DNA from 3 places in the Rhizobium sp. X9 genome. Region 2 is predicted to be linked to each of the others. Evidence: riboswitches for the same ligand, from Rfam matches in the RefSeq annotation. Region 2 holds a riboswitch; each other region holds the start of a gene.
What was found. A riboswitch is a leader RNA that binds a small molecule or an ion and turns the genes downstream of it on or off. The one in region 2 is predicted to bind cobalamin.
Positions count from the first base shown of each region.

Region 1: another riboswitch for cobalamin. It lies ahead of bluB (5,6-dimethylbenzimidazole synthase); the one in region 2 lies ahead of JZY08_RS05975 ((2Fe-2S) ferredoxin domain-containing protein).
Region 3: another riboswitch for cobalamin. It lies ahead of nrdH (glutaredoxin-like protein NrdH); the one in region 2 lies ahead of JZY08_RS05975 ((2Fe-2S) ferredoxin domain-containing protein).

Region 1 is NZ_CP071311.1:1,462,459-1,468,482, forward strand. It holds gene JZY08_RS07200 (NADP-dependent malic enzyme) at 1-1,968, shown strand, start outside; gene JZY08_RS07205 (DUF2865 domain-containing protein) at 2,105-3,211, shown strand; gene bluB (5,6-dimethylbenzimidazole synthase) at 3,342-4,058, opposite strand; cobalamin riboswitch at 4,154-4,339, opposite strand; gene JZY08_RS07215 (TolB family protein) at 4,544-5,374, opposite strand; gene JZY08_RS07220 (glyoxalase superfamily protein) at 5,565-5,942, shown strand.
Region 2 is NZ_CP071311.1:1,222,269-1,228,292, reverse strand. It holds gene JZY08_RS05995 (TatD family hydrolase) at 1-470, shown strand, start outside; gene JZY08_RS05990 (MBL fold metallo-hydrolase) at 473-1,303, shown strand; gene JZY08_RS05985 (chloride channel protein) at 1,355-3,106, shown strand; gene JZY08_RS05980 (hypothetical protein) at 3,127-3,378, opposite strand; cobalamin riboswitch at 3,361-3,553, shown strand; gene JZY08_RS05975 ((2Fe-2S) ferredoxin domain-containing protein) at 3,645-4,436, shown strand; gene JZY08_RS05970 (ABC transporter substrate-binding protein) at 4,453-5,949, shown strand; gene JZY08_RS05965 (ABC transporter permease) at 5,955-6,024, shown strand, end outside.
Region 3 is NZ_CP071311.1:2,891,956-2,897,979, forward strand. It holds gene JZY08_RS13875 (ABC transporter permease) at 161-1,243, shown strand; gene JZY08_RS13880 (ATP-binding cassette domain-containing protein) at 1,243-2,025, shown strand; gene JZY08_RS13885 (nucleoside triphosphate hydrolase) at 2,022-2,651, shown strand; cobalamin riboswitch at 2,784-3,009, shown strand; gene nrdH (glutaredoxin-like protein NrdH) at 3,263-3,484, shown strand; gene nrdI (class Ib ribonucleoside-diphosphate reductase assembly flavoprotein NrdI) at 3,496-3,894, shown strand; gene nrdE (class 1b ribonucleoside-diphosphate reductase subunit alpha) at 3,882-6,024, shown strand, end outside.

The sequences.
Region 1 (6,024 bases), 240 kb from region 2:
ATCGACGTCTTCGACATCGAGATCGACGCACCCGGCATCAATGACATGGTCTCCACCATCGCGGCGCTGGAACCCACCTTCGGCGGCATCAACCTTGAGGACATCAAGGCGCCGGAATGTTTCGAGGTGGAACGCCAGCTGCGCGAAAAGATGAACATCCCCGTCTTCCACGATGACCAGCACGGCACGGCGATCATCGTCGCCGCCGCCGTCACCAATGCGCTGGAACTGGCCGGAAAATCGCTCTCGAGCGTCAAGATCGTCGCCTCGGGTGCAGGTGCGGCAGCCCTTGCCTGCCTCAACCTTCTCGTCGCCATGGGCGCGAAGAAAGAAAACATCTGGGTCCACGACATTGAAGGCCTCGTTTATGACGGCCGCAACACGCTGATGGACGAGTGGAAGGAAGTTTACGCCCAGAAGACCGACAAGCGCGTCCTTTCCGAAACGATCGATGGCGCCGATGTCTTCCTCGGCCTTTCCGCCGCCGGCGTCCTGAAGCCGGAACTGCTGGAGCGCATGGCGGAAAACCCGCTGATCCTCGCGCTTGCCAACCCCAACCCGGAAATCATGCCGGAGGCGGCGCGTGCGGCCCGGCCGGATGCGATGATCTGCACCGGCCGTTCGGATTTCCCGAACCAGGTCAACAACGTTCTCTGCTTCCCCTATATCTTCCGCGGCGCGCTGGATTGCGGCGCAACCACGATCAACGAGGAAATGAAGATGGCCGCCGTGCAGGCCATCGCCGAGCTTGCCCGTGAGGAAGTTTCCGAAGTCGCGGCAAAAGCCTATAGCGGTGAAACGCCGATTTTCGGCCCGAACTACCTCATCCCGTCGCCTTTCGATCCGCGCCTCATCCTGCGCATCGCCCCGGCGGTTGCCCGCGCGGCTGCGGCAAGCGGCGTCGCCGCCCGGCCGATCACCGATTTCGAAGCCTATCTCGACCAGCTGAACCGTTTCGTCTGGCGCTCCGGCTTCATCATGAAGCCGGTCTTCAACGCTGCCAAGGCCGCCGAAAAGAAGCGCATCATCTTTGCCGAAGGCGAAGACGAGCGCGTGCTGCGCGCCGCCCAGGTGCTGCTGGAAGAAGGCACCGGCATTCCGATCCTCATCGGCCGTCCGCAGATCATCGAAACGCGCCTGAAGCGCTTCGGCCTGCGCATCCGCCCGCATGCGGATTTCGCCGTGGTCAATCCGGAAGACGATCCGCGCTATCGCGACTATGTCGATGATTATTTCGCCCTCGTCGGTCGCGCCGGCATCAACCCGGAAGCGGCCCGTACCATCGTGCGTACCAACTCAACGGTGATCGGCGCGCTTGCGGTCAAGCGCGATGAAGCGGATGCACTGATCTGCGGCCTCGAAGGCCGCTACGACCGACATCTTCGCGACGTGAACCAGATCATCGGCAAGCAGGAAGGCGTGCGCTCGTTTGCGGGCCTCAGCCTGCTCATCACCCAGCAGGGCGCGCTGTTCCTTACCGACACTTTCGTCAATTACGACCCGACGTCAGAGGAAGTGGCTGAAATGGCCATTCTCGCGGCCAAGGAAATCCGCCGCTTCGGCATCACGCCGAAGATTGCCCTCGCGAGCCATTCCAATTTCGGCTCGCGCGATTCCGAAAGCGCCCGCAAGATGCGCCGCGCCCTGAAGATCGTGCAGGAAGCCGCACCGGAACTGGAAGTCGATGGCGAAATGCAGGGCGGCTCGGCGCTTTCGGAAGCGCTGCGCAAGCGCGCCATGCCCAACAGCGTGCTGACCGGCGAGGCGAACCTCTTGGTCTTCCCGAACCTCGATGCCGCCAACATCACGCTTGGCGTCACCCGCACCCTGACGGAAGGCCTGCATGTCGGCCCGATCCTGCTCGGCACGGCCCTGCCCGCCCATATCCTGTCGCCCAGCGTCACCTCGCGCGGCGTGGTCAACATGGCGGCCTTTGCCGTCGTGCAGGCCTCGCACCCTTCGGTGTGATAGAGGCCGCATTAACGCAATTTTGAACAGGCTGTTGCCGCATTGCGGCAACAGCTTATGTTATCTTCCTGAAACACGGATTTCGTGAAGTATAACGCCCCTGCCACCGGCCGGGGACATCGAACGGATCGAACAATTGACCCGGCGCCAAAGCCGCATCATCGGCCTCCTGCTTCCCCTCGTCTTCATCGCTCCGGCCGCCGCTTTTGCGGATCAGGTCTGTGACACTCTCTACGCGCAATTGCGCGAGCCGCCGCGCGTCATCGGCAACACGGCCGAGGTGCGCCGCTATGCCAATGCGCTCACCCGCCAGAACATAGAAATCCGCAGGATCAAGAACGATCTGCGCCGTTACGGCTGCTCGTCAGGCAGCGTCATCATTTATGGCAGCCCCAATGCCGGGCTCTGCGCCGAGATCGGCGATGCCCTGGTCGATGCGCAGAGCGAGCGCGACGCCATCATCCGCGACCGTGACGATGCCATGGCAGCGCAGCGCAGCGACGACGGCGACATCAGACGCCAGCGCATTCTCGCCGCGCTCGACGCCAATGGCTGCAGCCCCCTCCCTGAAACGGAAGCACAGCTGCCGCCGGCTCCCGATGTCACCCGCTACCCCGATGCCTTTCGCCAGCAGGAAAATCAGCCGGGACAGGCCGGGCTTTCGCCCTATCCCGGCTCCGCCGGGGAAGGTGGGCTTAGAACCCTCTGCGTGCGCACCTGCGACGGCTCGTTTTTCCCCATTGCCGCCAATGCCTCGCCGCTTGATTTTCGCGCCCAGGCGGAGCAATGCCAGAAAATGTGTCCGGGAACAGAGACGGAGCTTTATTTCCACTCCATGACGGATCAGGAAACCGCCGACATGGTGTCTGCCGAAACCGGAAAACCCTACAAGGACCTGCCAACCGCCTTTGCCTATAAAAATGCCTCGGCAAAGGCACCGGGCTGCGCCTGCAACATGGCCGCCTATCACGACGAGATGCAGAAGCAGGAAGAGGCAGCCCGGCCGGAAGCCGAAAAACCCTATTCCGGCATCACCACCATCCCATCACCGCAAGGCGACAAGGCTCAGAAACCCGCAGAGCAGCAGCAGGCCGCAAAGCCGCCGGAGCAACCGGTTCCTGAACGCGACTACGACCCGAACGACAGCAAGGTCCGCGTCATCGGCCCGAAATTCCTGCCCGATCAAACTGGGCGGATCGACCTGAAGAACCCCGCGCTGAAGGGTATACAGCCGCAGCAATAGCGTGCTGTGGGGCCTCCCCCTTAGGGCGGTCAGTTATGGAGCGAGCGCGTGCAGCTTGTTTCTTCTCCCCGACGGGGAGAAGAAACAGGCGGCAACGCTTTGCCTCTCACAAGCGAGCCCCAGCCTCCCTCTACCGCCCGCCCCACCGGTTGCGAAACACCAGTTCCTCCAGCGGCACGCGCTGACGCCAGCCCTTCACCGCCAGTTCCGGTTCGGTGTAAAGCTCATCGACGCGGCCGAGGCAGAGCCAGGCGACGATTTCGATATGGTCGGGGATTTCCAGAATGGCGCGAATGTCGCTGTCGTGGAAAATGCTGACCCAGCCGACGCCGATGCCTTCGGCGCGGGCCGCCAGCCAGAGGTTCTGGATGGCGCAGACGGTCGAATAGACATCCGTGCGCGGATTGTGGGTGCGGCCCAGCACCACCTTGCCGCCACGCGTCGGATCGCAAGTGACACAGATGCTGAGCGGCGCCTTGCGGATGCCCTCGAGCTTCAGGCTGCTATAAAGCGCCTGCTGCTCGCCTTCAAACATCGCCGCCGCCTCCTCATTGGCGCGGCGGAACGCCACCCAGGCCGCCTGTCTGACCGCGCCGTCGGTCACAAGCGTGAAATTCCACGGCTGCATGAAGCCGACCGAGGGGGCGGAATGCGCCGCCTTCAGCAAACGCTCCACCACATCATCCGGCAGCGGATCGGGCAGGAACTGGTCGCGCACATCGCGGCGGGTTTCAATGACGCGGTAGATCGCCTCGCGCTCCTCCTCCGAAAACGGGCGAGCGGGCGAAAGCGCATGATCGGACGCATTGGCATCGAGTGAACTGGTCGCGAGCGGATCGGTCGGCATCGTCTATCCCCAACAATGCTGGCGCGCCGCCATAAAAACCGGCTCCGGTTTCCAAACGCACGACACGCCCTTCAACAACCTGCCGCCGTCCACGCAGCCAGTCTATCCTGTCAGGCCGGTCTTCTGACTCGGCTTCATCCGCCCGCTTTCGCCTTCCCGAATTGCTTCAGTGGCATCAGAAAAAGGGCATCCGCCTCACAGCGCTGGGCACGTTCCGGTTTCGCACCGGATTCCCGATTCTCCCGCCGCAAATTGCGGGCACCTGACGCAAGAACCTATGGGCAAGAAAGCTTGCGAATACAAGCATATTGCAGAGCGATGCGGCAATGTGACCATGGCGAGCCCCCTACACCTCCGTCATTCCGGCCTTGAGCCGGAATCCAGCCAGCCCAAGTCCTTGGGCTGAGACGAGTCTTTTCACCGCGCAGACGCGCGTCTACTGGATTCCGGCTCAAGGCCGGAATGACGGGTCCTCCTTTACCGCATCACTCCACGGGGAAATAACGCACATACGCAAACTCATCCCCATCCGGTGACCAATTGGGTGAATTCATCGTTCCCTGCCCGCCAAACAGCTCGAACAGCGTCTCCACATTGCCGCCATCCATGTCCATCAGCCGCACGCGCACATCAAGATCGCGCGGGTGGTCGAAGACATCGGCGTCGTAGGAGACGAAGACCACCTTGTCACCCCTGGGGGACGGGTGCGGGAACCAGTCGCCATAAGCGCTGTCAGTGATGCGCTCGACGCTGGAGCCATCCACCCGCACGCGCCAGATCTGCATCAACCCGGTGCGGCTGGAATTGAAATAGATCCACCCGCCATCCGGCGAATAATCCGGCCCGTCATTACGGCCCTCACCATGGGTAAGGCGCGTTTCAACACCGCTGGCTATATCCATGGCATAGATGTCGAAAACCTGATCGCGAATGCCGCAATAAGCAAAGCTTTTCCCATCCGGCGACCAGCCGTGCCAATAGGACGGAAGGTTCCTTGTCATCAGCCGCGGCGTGCCGCCCGTCGATGGCAAAAGGTAGATGGCGCTCTTGCCGAATTCCACCTTGTCTGAAATGGCATAGAGCGAACCATCAGGCGAAATGCCGTGGTCGTTGTTGCAGAGCGTGGCAAAGCCGGTATCGACTTTCTCCGGCGCAGCATCACCGGCAAGAGACAGGCGATAGAGCAGCCCTTCGGCGTTCAACAGCAGATATCTGCCGTCCGGCGACCAGTTCGGCGCCTCGAACAGCTCGGATGTCTGCCACACCACCCGCATCTGCCGGGTGCGGATGTTGAAGATTTCGATGGAACTGCGCATGCTGCCTCCCGGGCCTGTCGATAGTCTGGATCGGGACGGCGCGACGCAGATATTCCATTTGCATCCGCCACCACCGTGATTATGATCCTAGGGCCGCAGGCACCGTCCTGCAAATTCAAATAGGAAAAAACGCCAGCGCTCCGGCACCGCCCGCACCGCTTCCCGTTTCTCCCAGATCCGAGGTTCCGCGATGAATACCATCGCCGATCACGGCATCCGGTTCGGCCGGATCGCCGCAATGCTTCCTGTCAAGAATATCGAAAAAGCCCGTGATTTTTATGTCGGCGTGCTGGGTTTCGAAAAGACCTTCGAAAACGGCAATCCCGTCGGTTTCATGATCCTGAAACAGGGCAATGCCGAGCTGCACCTGACATTGCAGCCCACCCATAAGGCAGCGCCCTTCAATGTGGCGCATATGATGGTCAGCGATGTCGATACGCTGCATGAGATTTGCAAAAGCCATGGGCTGCGCATCATCAAGGGCCTGCAGGACAAGGATTATGGCCTGCGTGCCTTCGTTTTCGAAGACCCTGATGGCAACCGCATCGATGTGGGGCAGGTCATTTAAGGTGAGTGAGCGGCGCGGGGTTTTCTCCGCGCCGTCTGTTTAAACACGAAGCCCCACTGTGGACCGAGCACATGCCACTTGT
Region 2 (6,024 bases):
CGGAAGACCAGAAGACCGGCCTCCTTCGCCACATCGAGGCGGCAAGAAGGACGAAGCTTCCGCTTGTCATCCACAGCCGTAGTGCCGATGAGGACATGGCTGCGATTTTGCGCGCGGAGAGTGAGAAGGGGGCGTTTCCCTTCATCCTGCACTGCTTTTCCGCCGGTCCTGATCTCGCGAAAACGGGCGTTGAACTTGGCGGTTACGTGTCCTTTTCCGGCATTCTGACCTTCCCGAAATCGCAGGATATCCGCGACATCGCCGCTACAGTGCCGCTGGACAGGCTGCTCGTTGAAACGGATGCGCCCTATCTTGCGCCGAAGCGCTGGCGCGGCAAACGCAATGAGCCCTCCTATGTGGTCAACACGGCTGAGGTTCTGGCTGAGGTGCATGGCATTTCCTTCGAGCGCATGGCTGAAATCACCACAGAGAATGCCTTCCGCTGCTTTTCGAAAATGACAAGGGTGTAGGCGTGGCAATCTACCGTCGCCGCTTCACGGTTCTCGGATGCGCGTCGTCACCCGGCGTACCGCGCATCAACGGCGACTGGGGCGCCTGCGACCCCGAGAACCCCAAAAACCGGCGCACGCGCACGGCCTTCATGGTGGAGCAGATCGGACCCGATGGCGGCAAGACCACCGTCGTCATTGATACCGGCCCTGATTTTCGCGAGCAGATGATCGCTGCCAAGGTGGAGGCGGTCGATGCGGTGCTTTACACGCACGCCCATGCGGACCACCTGCACGGCATTGATGATCTGCGCATCTATTTCGCCATCCAGAAAAGCCGCATTCCGATCTATGCCGACCCCGTCACCATGGCGCGCATCTGGGATGGTTTTGCCTATTGCCTTGAGACACCGCCGGGCAGCAGCTATCCGCCCATCGTGGAGCCGCGGATCATCGCCGATATCGACGCGACGTTGATCGTCGACGGGGCAGGCGGGTCGATACCTTTCAACGTGCATATGCAGCAGCATGGCGACGTGCATTCGCTCGGCTTTCGGATCGGCGATGTCGCCTATTGCACCGATGTCAGCGATTTTCCGACTGAGACCCTGCCGAAGCTTGCCGGTCTCGACGTTCTCGTCATCGACGCGCTGCAGCACCGCTATCACCCCAGTCATCTTTCGCTGGAACAGGCGCTCGGTTGGATTGAAAGATTTGCACCCAAAAGGGCGATCTTGACCCATATGCATATTCCGCTCGATTATGACACGGTGATGCGTGAAACGCCTGATCATGTTGAACCGGCTTACGATCAGATGCGTTTCGAAGTCGAGATCGAGATTGAAGCGCCCTAATACCGCCTGAAAAGGAACAGCATGTCGACCCGGCCTTTCCGTGCACCCAGTATGGCGAGCTTTTTCGACAATCTGCGCGCCAGCCGCCTGCGGGCGATGTTCCGGCGCGGAGAACTGGGGCTGGTGGCTCTCGCCGTTCTCATCGGCATCGCTGCGGGCCTCCTGGTGGCGCTGATCGGCGCCTTGAGCACGGCGCTGCATGTTCTGGTCTATGGCGTCGAGCGCTTGAGCAGCAGCGATCTCTCCGGCCCGATCGTGCTGGCCGGGCCGATCATCGGCGGCATCGTGCTTGGCATCATCATCTTCATTCTTTCCAAAACTCGCAAAAAACCGATGGTCGACCCGATCGAGGCGAATGCGCTGCATGGCGGCCGTCTGTCGCTGACGGATAGCATCATCGTCTGCGTGCAGAACATCGTCTCCAACGGCTTTGGTGCGTCAGTGGGGCTGGAAGCCGGCTATACGCAAATCGCCAGTGGCGTCGCCTCCAAGATCGGCATCAAGCTGAAACTGAGGCGCGGGGACATGCGTATCCTCGTTGGTTGTGGTGCTGCGGGCGCGATAGCGGCGGCCTTCAACGCGCCTCTGACAGGAGCTTTTTACGCCATCGAACTCATCATCGGCACCTATACCGTCGTGACGCTTGCGCCGCTCATCGTATCGGCGCTCGTCGCAGCCACCGTCATCGGGCTTATTGGCGGCCACGGCCTCTCCATCGATATCGTCGATGCCAGCCGTGTAACGCCGGCGGACTACGTGCCCGCCATCTTTCTGGGCGTCGTGTGCGCGGCGATCGGCATCGCGCTGATGCAGACGGTGTCCTTCATCGAAGAGACGGCGCGCAAAAGCGCCATTCCGGGCTGGCTGCGTCCGGCAATGGGGGGCGTGGCTGTCGGTGCCCTTGCGCTTATTTCACCGCAGGTCCTGTCCAGTGGCCATGGTGCGCTGCATCTCAATATCGATGCCGAATTGACGATCTACGGGCTGGCCGGGCTATTCGTGCTTAAGGCGGCGGCCAGCGCCATTTCCATCGGTTCTAATTTCCGCGGCGGCCTGTTTTTCGCGTCGCTGTTCATGGGCTCGCTGCTCGGAAAGATTTTCGCGCTTTGCGCCCCCTATATCGGTTATGGGGCGACAGCACCCATCGTCTATGCCGTGATCGGCATGAGCGCCTTTGCCGCCGCCATTATCGGCGGTCCGCTGACGATGACGTTTCTGGCGCTGGAACTGACCGGAGACTTCCAGATCACGGCTCTGGTGCTTGCTGCCGTCATCACCACCTCGCTCGTGGTGCGCACGACCTTCGGTTACTCCTTCGCCACCTGGCGCTTCCACCTTAGAGGCGAAAGCATTCGCAGCGCCCATGACATTGGCTGGATCCGCGACCTGACCGTGGGCAAGATGATGCGTGCCGATATTCGCAAGGCCAATGTCAGCATGGGTCTTCCAGCCTTCAAGGAGAAGTTTCCACTGGGATCAACGCAGCGGGTGATCATGACGCATGATGACGGTCGCTACGCCGGCATCGTCCTCGTACCGGAAATCTACGCCGATCCGATGGATCGCGACCCGAGCAAGATCAGCCTCGAAACCTATCTGCACTACAAGAATGACGTGCTACTGCCGACGATGAATGCGCGGCAGGCGGCAGCCGCTTTCGATGCGACGGAAAGCGAAGCGCTGGTCGTCGTCAACGACAAGATAGAAAACCGCCCGGTTGGCCTTCTGACGGAGAGCCACACGCTCAGGCGCTACAGTGAAGAGCTTGAATTGCGACGCCGGGAGGCCTCCGGTGAATTATAAATTACTTTATGTTGTTTGCTTTAATCATTGATATAATTGTATTTTATATAGATGATATCTTCCTTTTTATTTTTGGTTTCCGCGCGATGACGGCGGTGTGTGCGCCAATTCGGTACCGCATCGCAAAACATGGGCTTGACCAGCAAATAAAACCAAGTGTATGTAACTTTATAACGTAACAATAGATTGGACGAAGGAGACTTGCGTAGCGTGTTCACTTGCGGCGCAGGCGGTTGACAGCGGCCTGCGGCAGTGTAGGTTCGCTCCGTCATGGTTCTTCCGCCACCCGGTGGAAACTAAGAGGGAATCCGGTGAAGACCCGGAGCTGTCCCGCAACTGTAAGCGGTGAGCCAATCGCCCACGATGTCACTGGCAGCAATGCCGGGAAGACGGGTGAGGTGGCTTTGACCCGCAAGCCAGGAGACCTGCCTGACATATTGTAATTCCGTGGTCGGGGGGTGCCATGGGAATGATGGCTGTTTCCGGCATTTCGGCCGGAGGCCCGTCATTTTCGTTGCCGCCTCGTGAATGAGGCATTGTGACAACCGAAACTCAACCAATCCATCGAGAGCCCTCTCAGCCCGACGCCGTGCTGCTTGTCGCCAAATCGGCTTTCGCAGCGGCGCCGCACCAGGACATGCAGCGTCTCGCGACGCTGGCCGGCCAGTTGCGCGGAGCGAGAACCGTTCGTTTCGCCTTCACCGAACAGGGCACGCCGTCCCTGCGCGAAGCGCTCGGTGCGCTCATCGATGAGGGTTTCGGCAATCTCCTCCTCGTGCCGCTCATGCTGCCACTCGAGCCCAGCTTTCAAAACTGGCTGACCAAGACCCTGAAACGATGGCGGGCAGCGGACCCGCGCCCGTGGCCGTCGCTCTCGATAACCGCGAGCCCTACCGCAAGCACCCTCATGGCGCGCCTTCTCGAAGACCTCGCCGGAACGGCGCAGGCGCTCGATCTTTCATCCTCGGTGCGTCCGGCGGGCGAGGGGTCGCTGGTGCCTGCGCAGAAGCGCCGCGTGCTCGTCTGTCAGGGCGCCCCGTGTAATTCGGCCGGTGCTGACGCGATCTGGGGACATCTGCGCAACCAGCAGGAACGGCAGAAGCTTCGGGTTACCGGCGATGGCACCATGACGGCCAAATCGACCTGTCTTGGCCCCTGCAACCTTGCACCGGTCATGCAGGTCTTTCCCGAAGGCACCTATTACGGCGGCGTTACCGAGGAGGCTGTCGATCGCATCGTTGCCGAACACCTGCTTGGCGGGTGTGTCGTCGACGATTTCGCCTATCACCCGACCGGCCGCAAGCAGCGGCTTCGCAATCTATCCGAATAGCATGAGAGGAAACATAATGTCGGCAAAGAGCATTTCGCGTCTGGCGGCAGCCGGGCTCGCGGCTTTCATTACGGGAGTGGCGGGCAATGCGCTGGCCACCGAACCCTTGCGCGTCGGCGCCACCTACATCACAAGTGGCCTTGATCCCGCAAAGGGTTCCAATGGCTGGGCGCTCGTCAGTCACGGTGTGGGAGAGAACCTCTTTACCGTCGACAAAGATGGACGGCTTGTGCCTGACCTTGCCGAGAAAGCAGAACGCACCGGCGACTTGACCTGGACCGTGACGCTGAAACCGGACCGTACCTTCTCCGATGGTTCTGCCGTAACGGCAGCAGCCCTTGCGGCCGGATTCGAGCATACTTTCGCAACCAACAAGGCGGCGCTTGCGACAGGTGGAAAGCTTGGCTTCAAGGCAGTCGATGCACTGACGCTCGATATCACGACGGAGAAACCGGTGTCCTTCCTGCAGGCGCTGTTTGCGGAGTGGCCGCTGGTTGCCTATACGACTGCCGCCGATGGCCGTGCTCTGTTCACCGGACCGTATCAGATCGCGGATTTCAAGGCGGATACATCGCTGAGACTGGCGCCGAACACCCATTTTGCTGACGCCGGTTCCCGTTCTCCGGTCGAATTTCGCAGGTTCGGTGATGCGCAAAGCATGACCCTTGCGCTGGAGGCGGGTGAGCTGGACCTCGCCTTCGGGCTGCCCTCGGAAGTCGTGAAGCGGCTGCAAACCAATCCGGATCTGACGATCAAGTCGTTTCCGGTCGGTTATCAATATCTCGCCTTCCTCAATACCAAAAGGCCGATTACCACCGACATCAAGGTGCGTGAGGCGCTGGACCTGACTTTCGATCGCAGGGAACTGGCGGCCGCCATTAACGGCGGTGAACCGGCTACCGGCGCCTATGCCGCCTACTTCCCCTTCGCCGGAAAACAGCCGCGTCCGACCGACATAAAAAAAGCCGAAGCGCTTCTCGATGAAGCCGGATGGGTCAGGGACGGGGCAGGGAACCGTACAAAGGACGGCGCGCCGCTGCGCCTGCTCGCCATCACCTATCCGCAGCGTCCGGACCTCGTCACCATGCTGCCTGTCGTAAAGGCGCAGCTTGCCAGGGTCGGCATCCAGCTTGACACGAAGGTTGTGGAAAACATTCAGGATGTGGCGGCCGCCGGCGAGTTCGATATCGCGCTCTGGGCGCAACACACCGCGCCGAATGGCGATCCGGCCTTCTTCCTCAATTCGATGCTGCGCAGCGGCGCTTCGCTCAACTATGCGAAATATGCCTCTGCGGATTTCGACGCCATCCTTGATCGCTTTGCTGTGGCGGGCGAGGCCAAAGAGCGGGCTGCAATTGCTCTCGATGCTCAGGCAAAACTGTTCAAGGACGTTCCGGCCTCCTTCCTGGTTTCTCCGGTCTGGTATGTGGGTCTCTCGAAGCGGCTGCAGAATTATGAGCCCTGGGGTTCGGACTATTATGTCCTGCGCGCCGATATCGGCGAGGCCAGGTAATTCTGATGCAATTGCTCCGGTTCGGCATACGCTCGGCGTTGGCAATGCTTGCGCTGTCGCTCGCATCCTTCACGC
Region 3 (6,024 bases), 1.5 Mb from region 2:
GGCACGATCCGGGGGATCGGACAAAGGAACAAACGGGTGTGCCGCATCCTGAAGGGATGACAGAGGCTGCCTCACAACACTTTGAATCTACGCATCATTCTCTTTGGAGACGGTTTCCCGTTTCGGGGCCGATGCGATGGAGCGATCGGGAGGAAAATCCATGAGCGATCAGCCGGTGCGGTCTCAGCCGCATAATGAATTTGAAAAAGTGCTCTCGGAAAGTTCGACGCAGGTCGCCGCTTTCGACACGCACGACAAGAATACGCTGGAAAAATTCCAGCATTTTCTCCATTCCAGCCCGGCCGCCGTGCCGCTTATCGTTCTGGTGCTGTCGCTGACTGTTTTCGGCCTGCTCCTCGGCGGCAAGTTCTTTTCGGCCTTTTCGCTGACCCTCATCCTGCAGCAGGTGGCGATCGTCGGCATCGTCGGCGCGGCGCAGTCGCTGGTCATCCTGACGGCGGGTATCGATCTCTCGGTCGGTGCGATCATGGTTCTGTCCTCCGTCGTCATGGGGCAGTTCACCTTCCGCTACGGTTTGCCGGCGGAGCTTGCCATTCTCTGTGGCCTTGCCGTTGGCGCATTCTGCGGTTTCATCAACGGCATCCTGGTTTCGCGCATGCGGCTGCCGCCTTTCATCGTCACGCTCGGCATGTGGCAGATCGTCCTCGCGACCAACTTCCTCTATTCCGCGAATGAGACGATCCGCGCCCAGGACATCGCCCAGCAAGCGCCGATCCTGCAATTCTTCGGCGCCAATATCCGTTTTGGCAATGCGGTCTTCACCTATGGCGTCATAGCCATGGTTCTGCTCGTCGCCTTGCTCTGGTATGTGCTCAACCGAACCGCCTGGGGCCGTCATCTTTATGCGGTGGGTGACGATCCGGATGCCGCCGAACTTGCCGGCGTCAACGTCAAGCGCATGCTGACGACGGTTTACACGCTCTCCGGTCTCATCTGCGCCTTCGCCGGTTGGGCCCTCATCGGCCGTATCGGTTCGGTTTCGCCGACAGCCGGTCAATTTGCCAATATCGAATCCATCACTGCGGTGGTTATCGGCGGCCTGTCGCTGTTCGGTGGGCGCGGCTCCATCATGGGCATGATTTTCGGCGCCCTGATCGTCGGCGTCTTCTCGCTCGGCCTCCGGCTTATCGGAACAGACCCGCAATGGACCTATCTGTTGATTGGCGTCCTCATCATCATGGCTGTCGCAATCGACCAGTGGATCAGAAAGGTAGCAGGCTGATGGCAAAAGAACCCATTCTCACAGCACGCAATCTCGTCAAGCGTTATGGTCGCGTGACCGCTCTCGACCATGCCGATTTCGATCTCTATCCGGGCGAAATCCTGGCGGTGATCGGCGATAACGGCGCCGGCAAATCCTCTCTCATCAAGGCGATTTCCGGCGCGGTGACACCCGATGAAGGGGAAATCCGACTGGAGGGCCAGCCCGTCCAATTCCGCTCGCCGATCGAGGCGCGCAAGGCTGGCATCGAGACGGTCTATCAGAACCTCGCGCTCTCACCGGCGCTTTCCATAGCCGACAATATGTTCCTCGGCCGGGAAATCCGAAAACCCGGAATTCAGGGAAGCCTGTTTCGGGCGCTGGACCGACCGGCCATGGAAAAATTCGCCCGCGAGAAACTGTCGGAACTCGGCCTGATGACGATCCAGAACATCAATCAGGCGGTGGAAACCCTGTCCGGTGGCCAGCGTCAGGGTGTCGCCGTGGCGCGCGCGGCTGCCTTTGGCTCCAAGGTCGTCATCCTCGACGAGCCGACCGCAGCGCTCGGCGTCAAGGAAAGCCGCCGCGTTCTGGAGCTTATTCTGGATGTGCGCTCGCGCGGGTTGCCGATCGTTCTCATCTCTCACAACATGCCGCATGTTTTCGAGGTTGCGGATCGCATCCATATTCACCGGCTGGGCAAGCGCCTGTGCGTCATCAATCCGAAGGATTACACCATGTCCGACGCCGTTGCCTTCATGACCGGCGCCAAGGAAGCGCCAAAGGAAACGCTTGCCGCATGACGCTGAAGCTTGAGACGATCGTCGAAGACGTTCTTCGGCGGGCAGAGGGCCAATCCCGTTTCATCATCGCCATTGCCGGTCCCCCTGGGGCCGGCAAATCCACGCTGGCGGATGCGCTCTGCGACGCTCTGCTGGCGCGGAGCGAAACGGCTGCCGTCCTGCCGATGGATGGCTTTCATATGGACAATGGCATTCTCGAAGAGCGGGGGCTGCTGCCGCGAAAGGGCGCTCCCGAAACCTTCGATGTGCGTGGTTTCCTCGATATCGTCTCCGCCGTCCGCAAGGGCGGACAGGAGGTGCTTGTTCCGGTTTTTGACCGTTCCCGCGAAATTGCCATCGCCTCCGCCCGTGCTGTCCCGCCAGAGACACGCTTTGTCCTTGCCGAAGGCAATTATCTCCTGCTGAATGAAGCGCCCTGGACCACGCTTTCCGACAGCTTTGACCTCACCATCTTCGTTGGCCCGTCCGTCGCGGTGCTTGAAGAGAGGCTGCGGAACAGATGGCAGGGTTACGGTCTCGATGCGGCTGCGATCCACGCCAAACTTTTTGAGAACGATCTTCCCAACGGAAAAAGGGTAATCGAGAACACTCGCCCCGCCGATATTCGCATCGATATCTGGGAATAGATTAACGCTTTTCCCGTCTTGAGCGGCAACTCCATTTATCGTTAAGCCTTTGTTGACTCTGTGTTGAATCTTTTTGATCCACAGGGTGGGGCTTTTCCATGTCTATTTATTGACGAGAAAATTTCCTCATATACTATATGTGGTGTTCGAGGTTCTTCCGATTCGCAAGCGTCGGGAGCTAAGACGGGAATTCGGTGCGTAACGCCATTAATGGCGGAGCAAGGCCGAAACTGCCCCCGCAACTGTAAGCGGTGAGCATCGTTCCGATTTGGGTCACTGGAGCCGAAAGCTCCGGGAAGGCCGGAATAGATGTTGTGACCCGCAAGTCAGGAGACCTGCCTTGAGCGCAAACGTCCACGGGCGGGGTGTCCGGAGGAAGGTGTTGACGCAAATGATTTGCGTGCGCCCTTTTCTGCCCCCTCCAGAACAAGCTTCGGGGTGAAGTCATGCCAGTGCATTTTTTTGAGTTCCTGCGCTCGTCGGCGTAGAGAATGATTTTCCACGGCTAAAGGCCGTGCCCGCCACCTGAATGACAGAACCATCGCCAACCGATTGCGATCGCAATCGGCAATGTTGAGCCGTGTGCAAAAGCGGCTTCGAAAGAGGAAATCATGACCGTCACCGTTTACAGCAAGCCCGCCTGCGTCCAATGCACCGCCACCTATCGCGCACTCGACCGCATTGGCGTGAGCTACGAGATCATCGATATCTCCGAAGATGCGGATGCGCTCGATCATGTTCGCGGCCTTGGTTACATGCAGGTTCCGGTGGTCGTCGCCGGCGAGCGCCACTGGGCGGGTTTCCGTCCAGATATGATCGGCTCGATCAGCTGAGGCGGCGGGCGATGGGGCTGATCGTCTATTATTCCAGCCGGTCTGAAAACACGCATCGCTTCCTTCAGAAACTGGGACGACGATTGTTTCGCCTGCCGCTGGGTGCCGAGGAGGAGGTGCCGCATGTGTCGGAACCCTATGTACTCGTCACCCCCACCTATGGGGGCGGCGGCACGAAAGGGGCCGTGCCGAAACCGGTGATCCGGTTCTTGAACGAGCCTTCCAACCGAAACCTCATTCGCGGCGTCATTGCGGCGGGAAACACGAATTTTGGCGCAGCTTTCGCATCCGCCGGAGATATCGTCTCGCGCAAATGCGCGGTGCCGTTTCTCTATCGCTTCGAGCTTCTCGGCACGGAGGAAGATGTCGCCAATGTCAAACATGGATTGGAACGATTTTGGACACGCTGACCTCGAGCGCGCTGCGCAAGGACGCCAAACAGCCGGTAGCCGCAAGCCAGAAACCGGTCGATACTGGGCTGGACTACCACGCGCTGAACGCGATGCTGAACCTCTATGACGCGGATGGAAAAATCCAGCTCGACAAGGACCGCCTTGCGGCGAGGCAATATTTCCTCCAGCACGTCAACCAGAATACCGTCTTTTTCCATAACCTCAGGGAAAAGCTCGATTATCTGGTGACCGAAGGATATTACGAGCAGGAGGTGCTGGACCAGTATTCCTTCAATTTCGTTCGTGACCTCTACGATGAAGCCTATGCCCGGAAATTCCGCTTTCCGACCTTTCTCGGCGCCTTCAAATATTACACCTCCTATACGCTGAAGACCTTCGACGGAAAACGCTATCTGGAGCGTTACGAGGATCGCGTCTGCATGGTGGCGCTGGCTCTGGCGCGCGGCGATGAGCAGCTTGCCCGCGATCTGGTCGACGAGATTATTTCGGGCCGCTTCCAGCCGGCAACGCCGACCTTTCTCAACGCCGGCAAGAAAAGCCGTGGTGAGCTGGTCTCGTGTTTTCTGCTGCGTGTAGAAGACAATATGGAGAGCATAGGCCGCTCCATCAATTCGGCCCTGCAGCTTTCCAAGCGCGGCGGCGGCGTGGCGCTGTCCTTGACCAATATTCGCGAATTCGGAGCGCCGATCAAGCAGATCGAAAACCAGTCTTCCGGCGTCATTCCTGTCATGAAGCTGCTGGAGGATAGTTTTTCCTATGCCAACCAGCTTGGCGCGCGACAGGGTGCCGGCGCGGTCTATCTGCATGCCCACCATCCGGATATCATGCGTTTCCTTGATACGAAACGCGAAAACGCCGACGAAAAAATCCGCATCAAGACCCTGTCGCTCGGCGTGGTGATCCCCGACATTACCTTCGAACTCGCCCGCAACAACGAGGATATGTATCTGTTCTCGCCCTATGATGTGGAGCGGGTCTATGGCGTGCCGCTGACCGAGATTTCGGTCACCGAAAAATATCATGAAATGGTCGCCGACAGCCGCATCCGCAAGAAGAAGATCAAGGCGCGTGAGTTCTTCCAGGTCATCGCCGAAATCCAGTTTGAAAGCGGTTATCCCTACATCATGTTCGAGGATACGGTGAACCGCGCCAATCCGATCGCCGGTCGTATCAGCATGAGCAATCTCTGCTCGGAGATTCTTCAGGTCAGCGAAGCGAGCGAGTTCAACGCCGATCTGTCCTATAGCCATATGGGCAAGGATATTTCCTGCAATCTCGGCTCGCTCAACATTGCATCAGCAATGGATTCGGCCGATTTCGGCAAGACGATCGAGACCTCCATTCGGGCGCTGACGGCAGTGTCAGACATGAGCCACATCTCTTCCGTACCCTCGGTGGAAAAGGGCAATGATGCCAGCCACGCCATCGGGCTCGGCCAGATGAACCTGCACGGTTATCTGGCGCGGGAGCGCATCTTCTATGGTTCCGAAGAAGGCGTCGATTTCACCAATATCTATTTCTATACGGTGACCTACCACGCCATCCGCGCCAGCAATCGCCTTGCCGTGGAAAGGGGCCAGAGCTTCAAGGGCTTTGAAAACTCCAAATATGCCTCGGGCGAGTATTTCGATAAATACACCGACCGGGAGTGGCTGCCTGCGACGGAAAAGGTCCGCGACCTCTTCGAAAAAGCCGGCATTTCCATTCCGACACAGGAGGACTGGAAAACCTTGAAGGAGGCCGTCATGGCTTCCGGCCTCTATAATCAGAACCTCCAGGCCGTACCGCCAACCGGTTCGATCTCCTATATCAACCACTCCACCTCTTCCATTCATCCGATTGTCTCGAAAATCGAAATCCGCAAAGAGGGCAAGATCGGCCGTGTTTATTACCCGGCTTCCTATCTCTCGAATGATAATCTCGAATATTATCAGGATGCCTATGAAATCGGCCCGGAAAAGATCATCGACACCTATGCGGCGGCAACCCAGCATGTCGACCAGGGCCTGTCGCTGACTTTGTTCTTCCGCGATACGGCGACGACGCGCGATATCAACCGCGCGCAGATCTACGCCTGGAAGAAGGGCATCAAGACGATCTACTACATTCGTTTGCGCCAGATGGCGC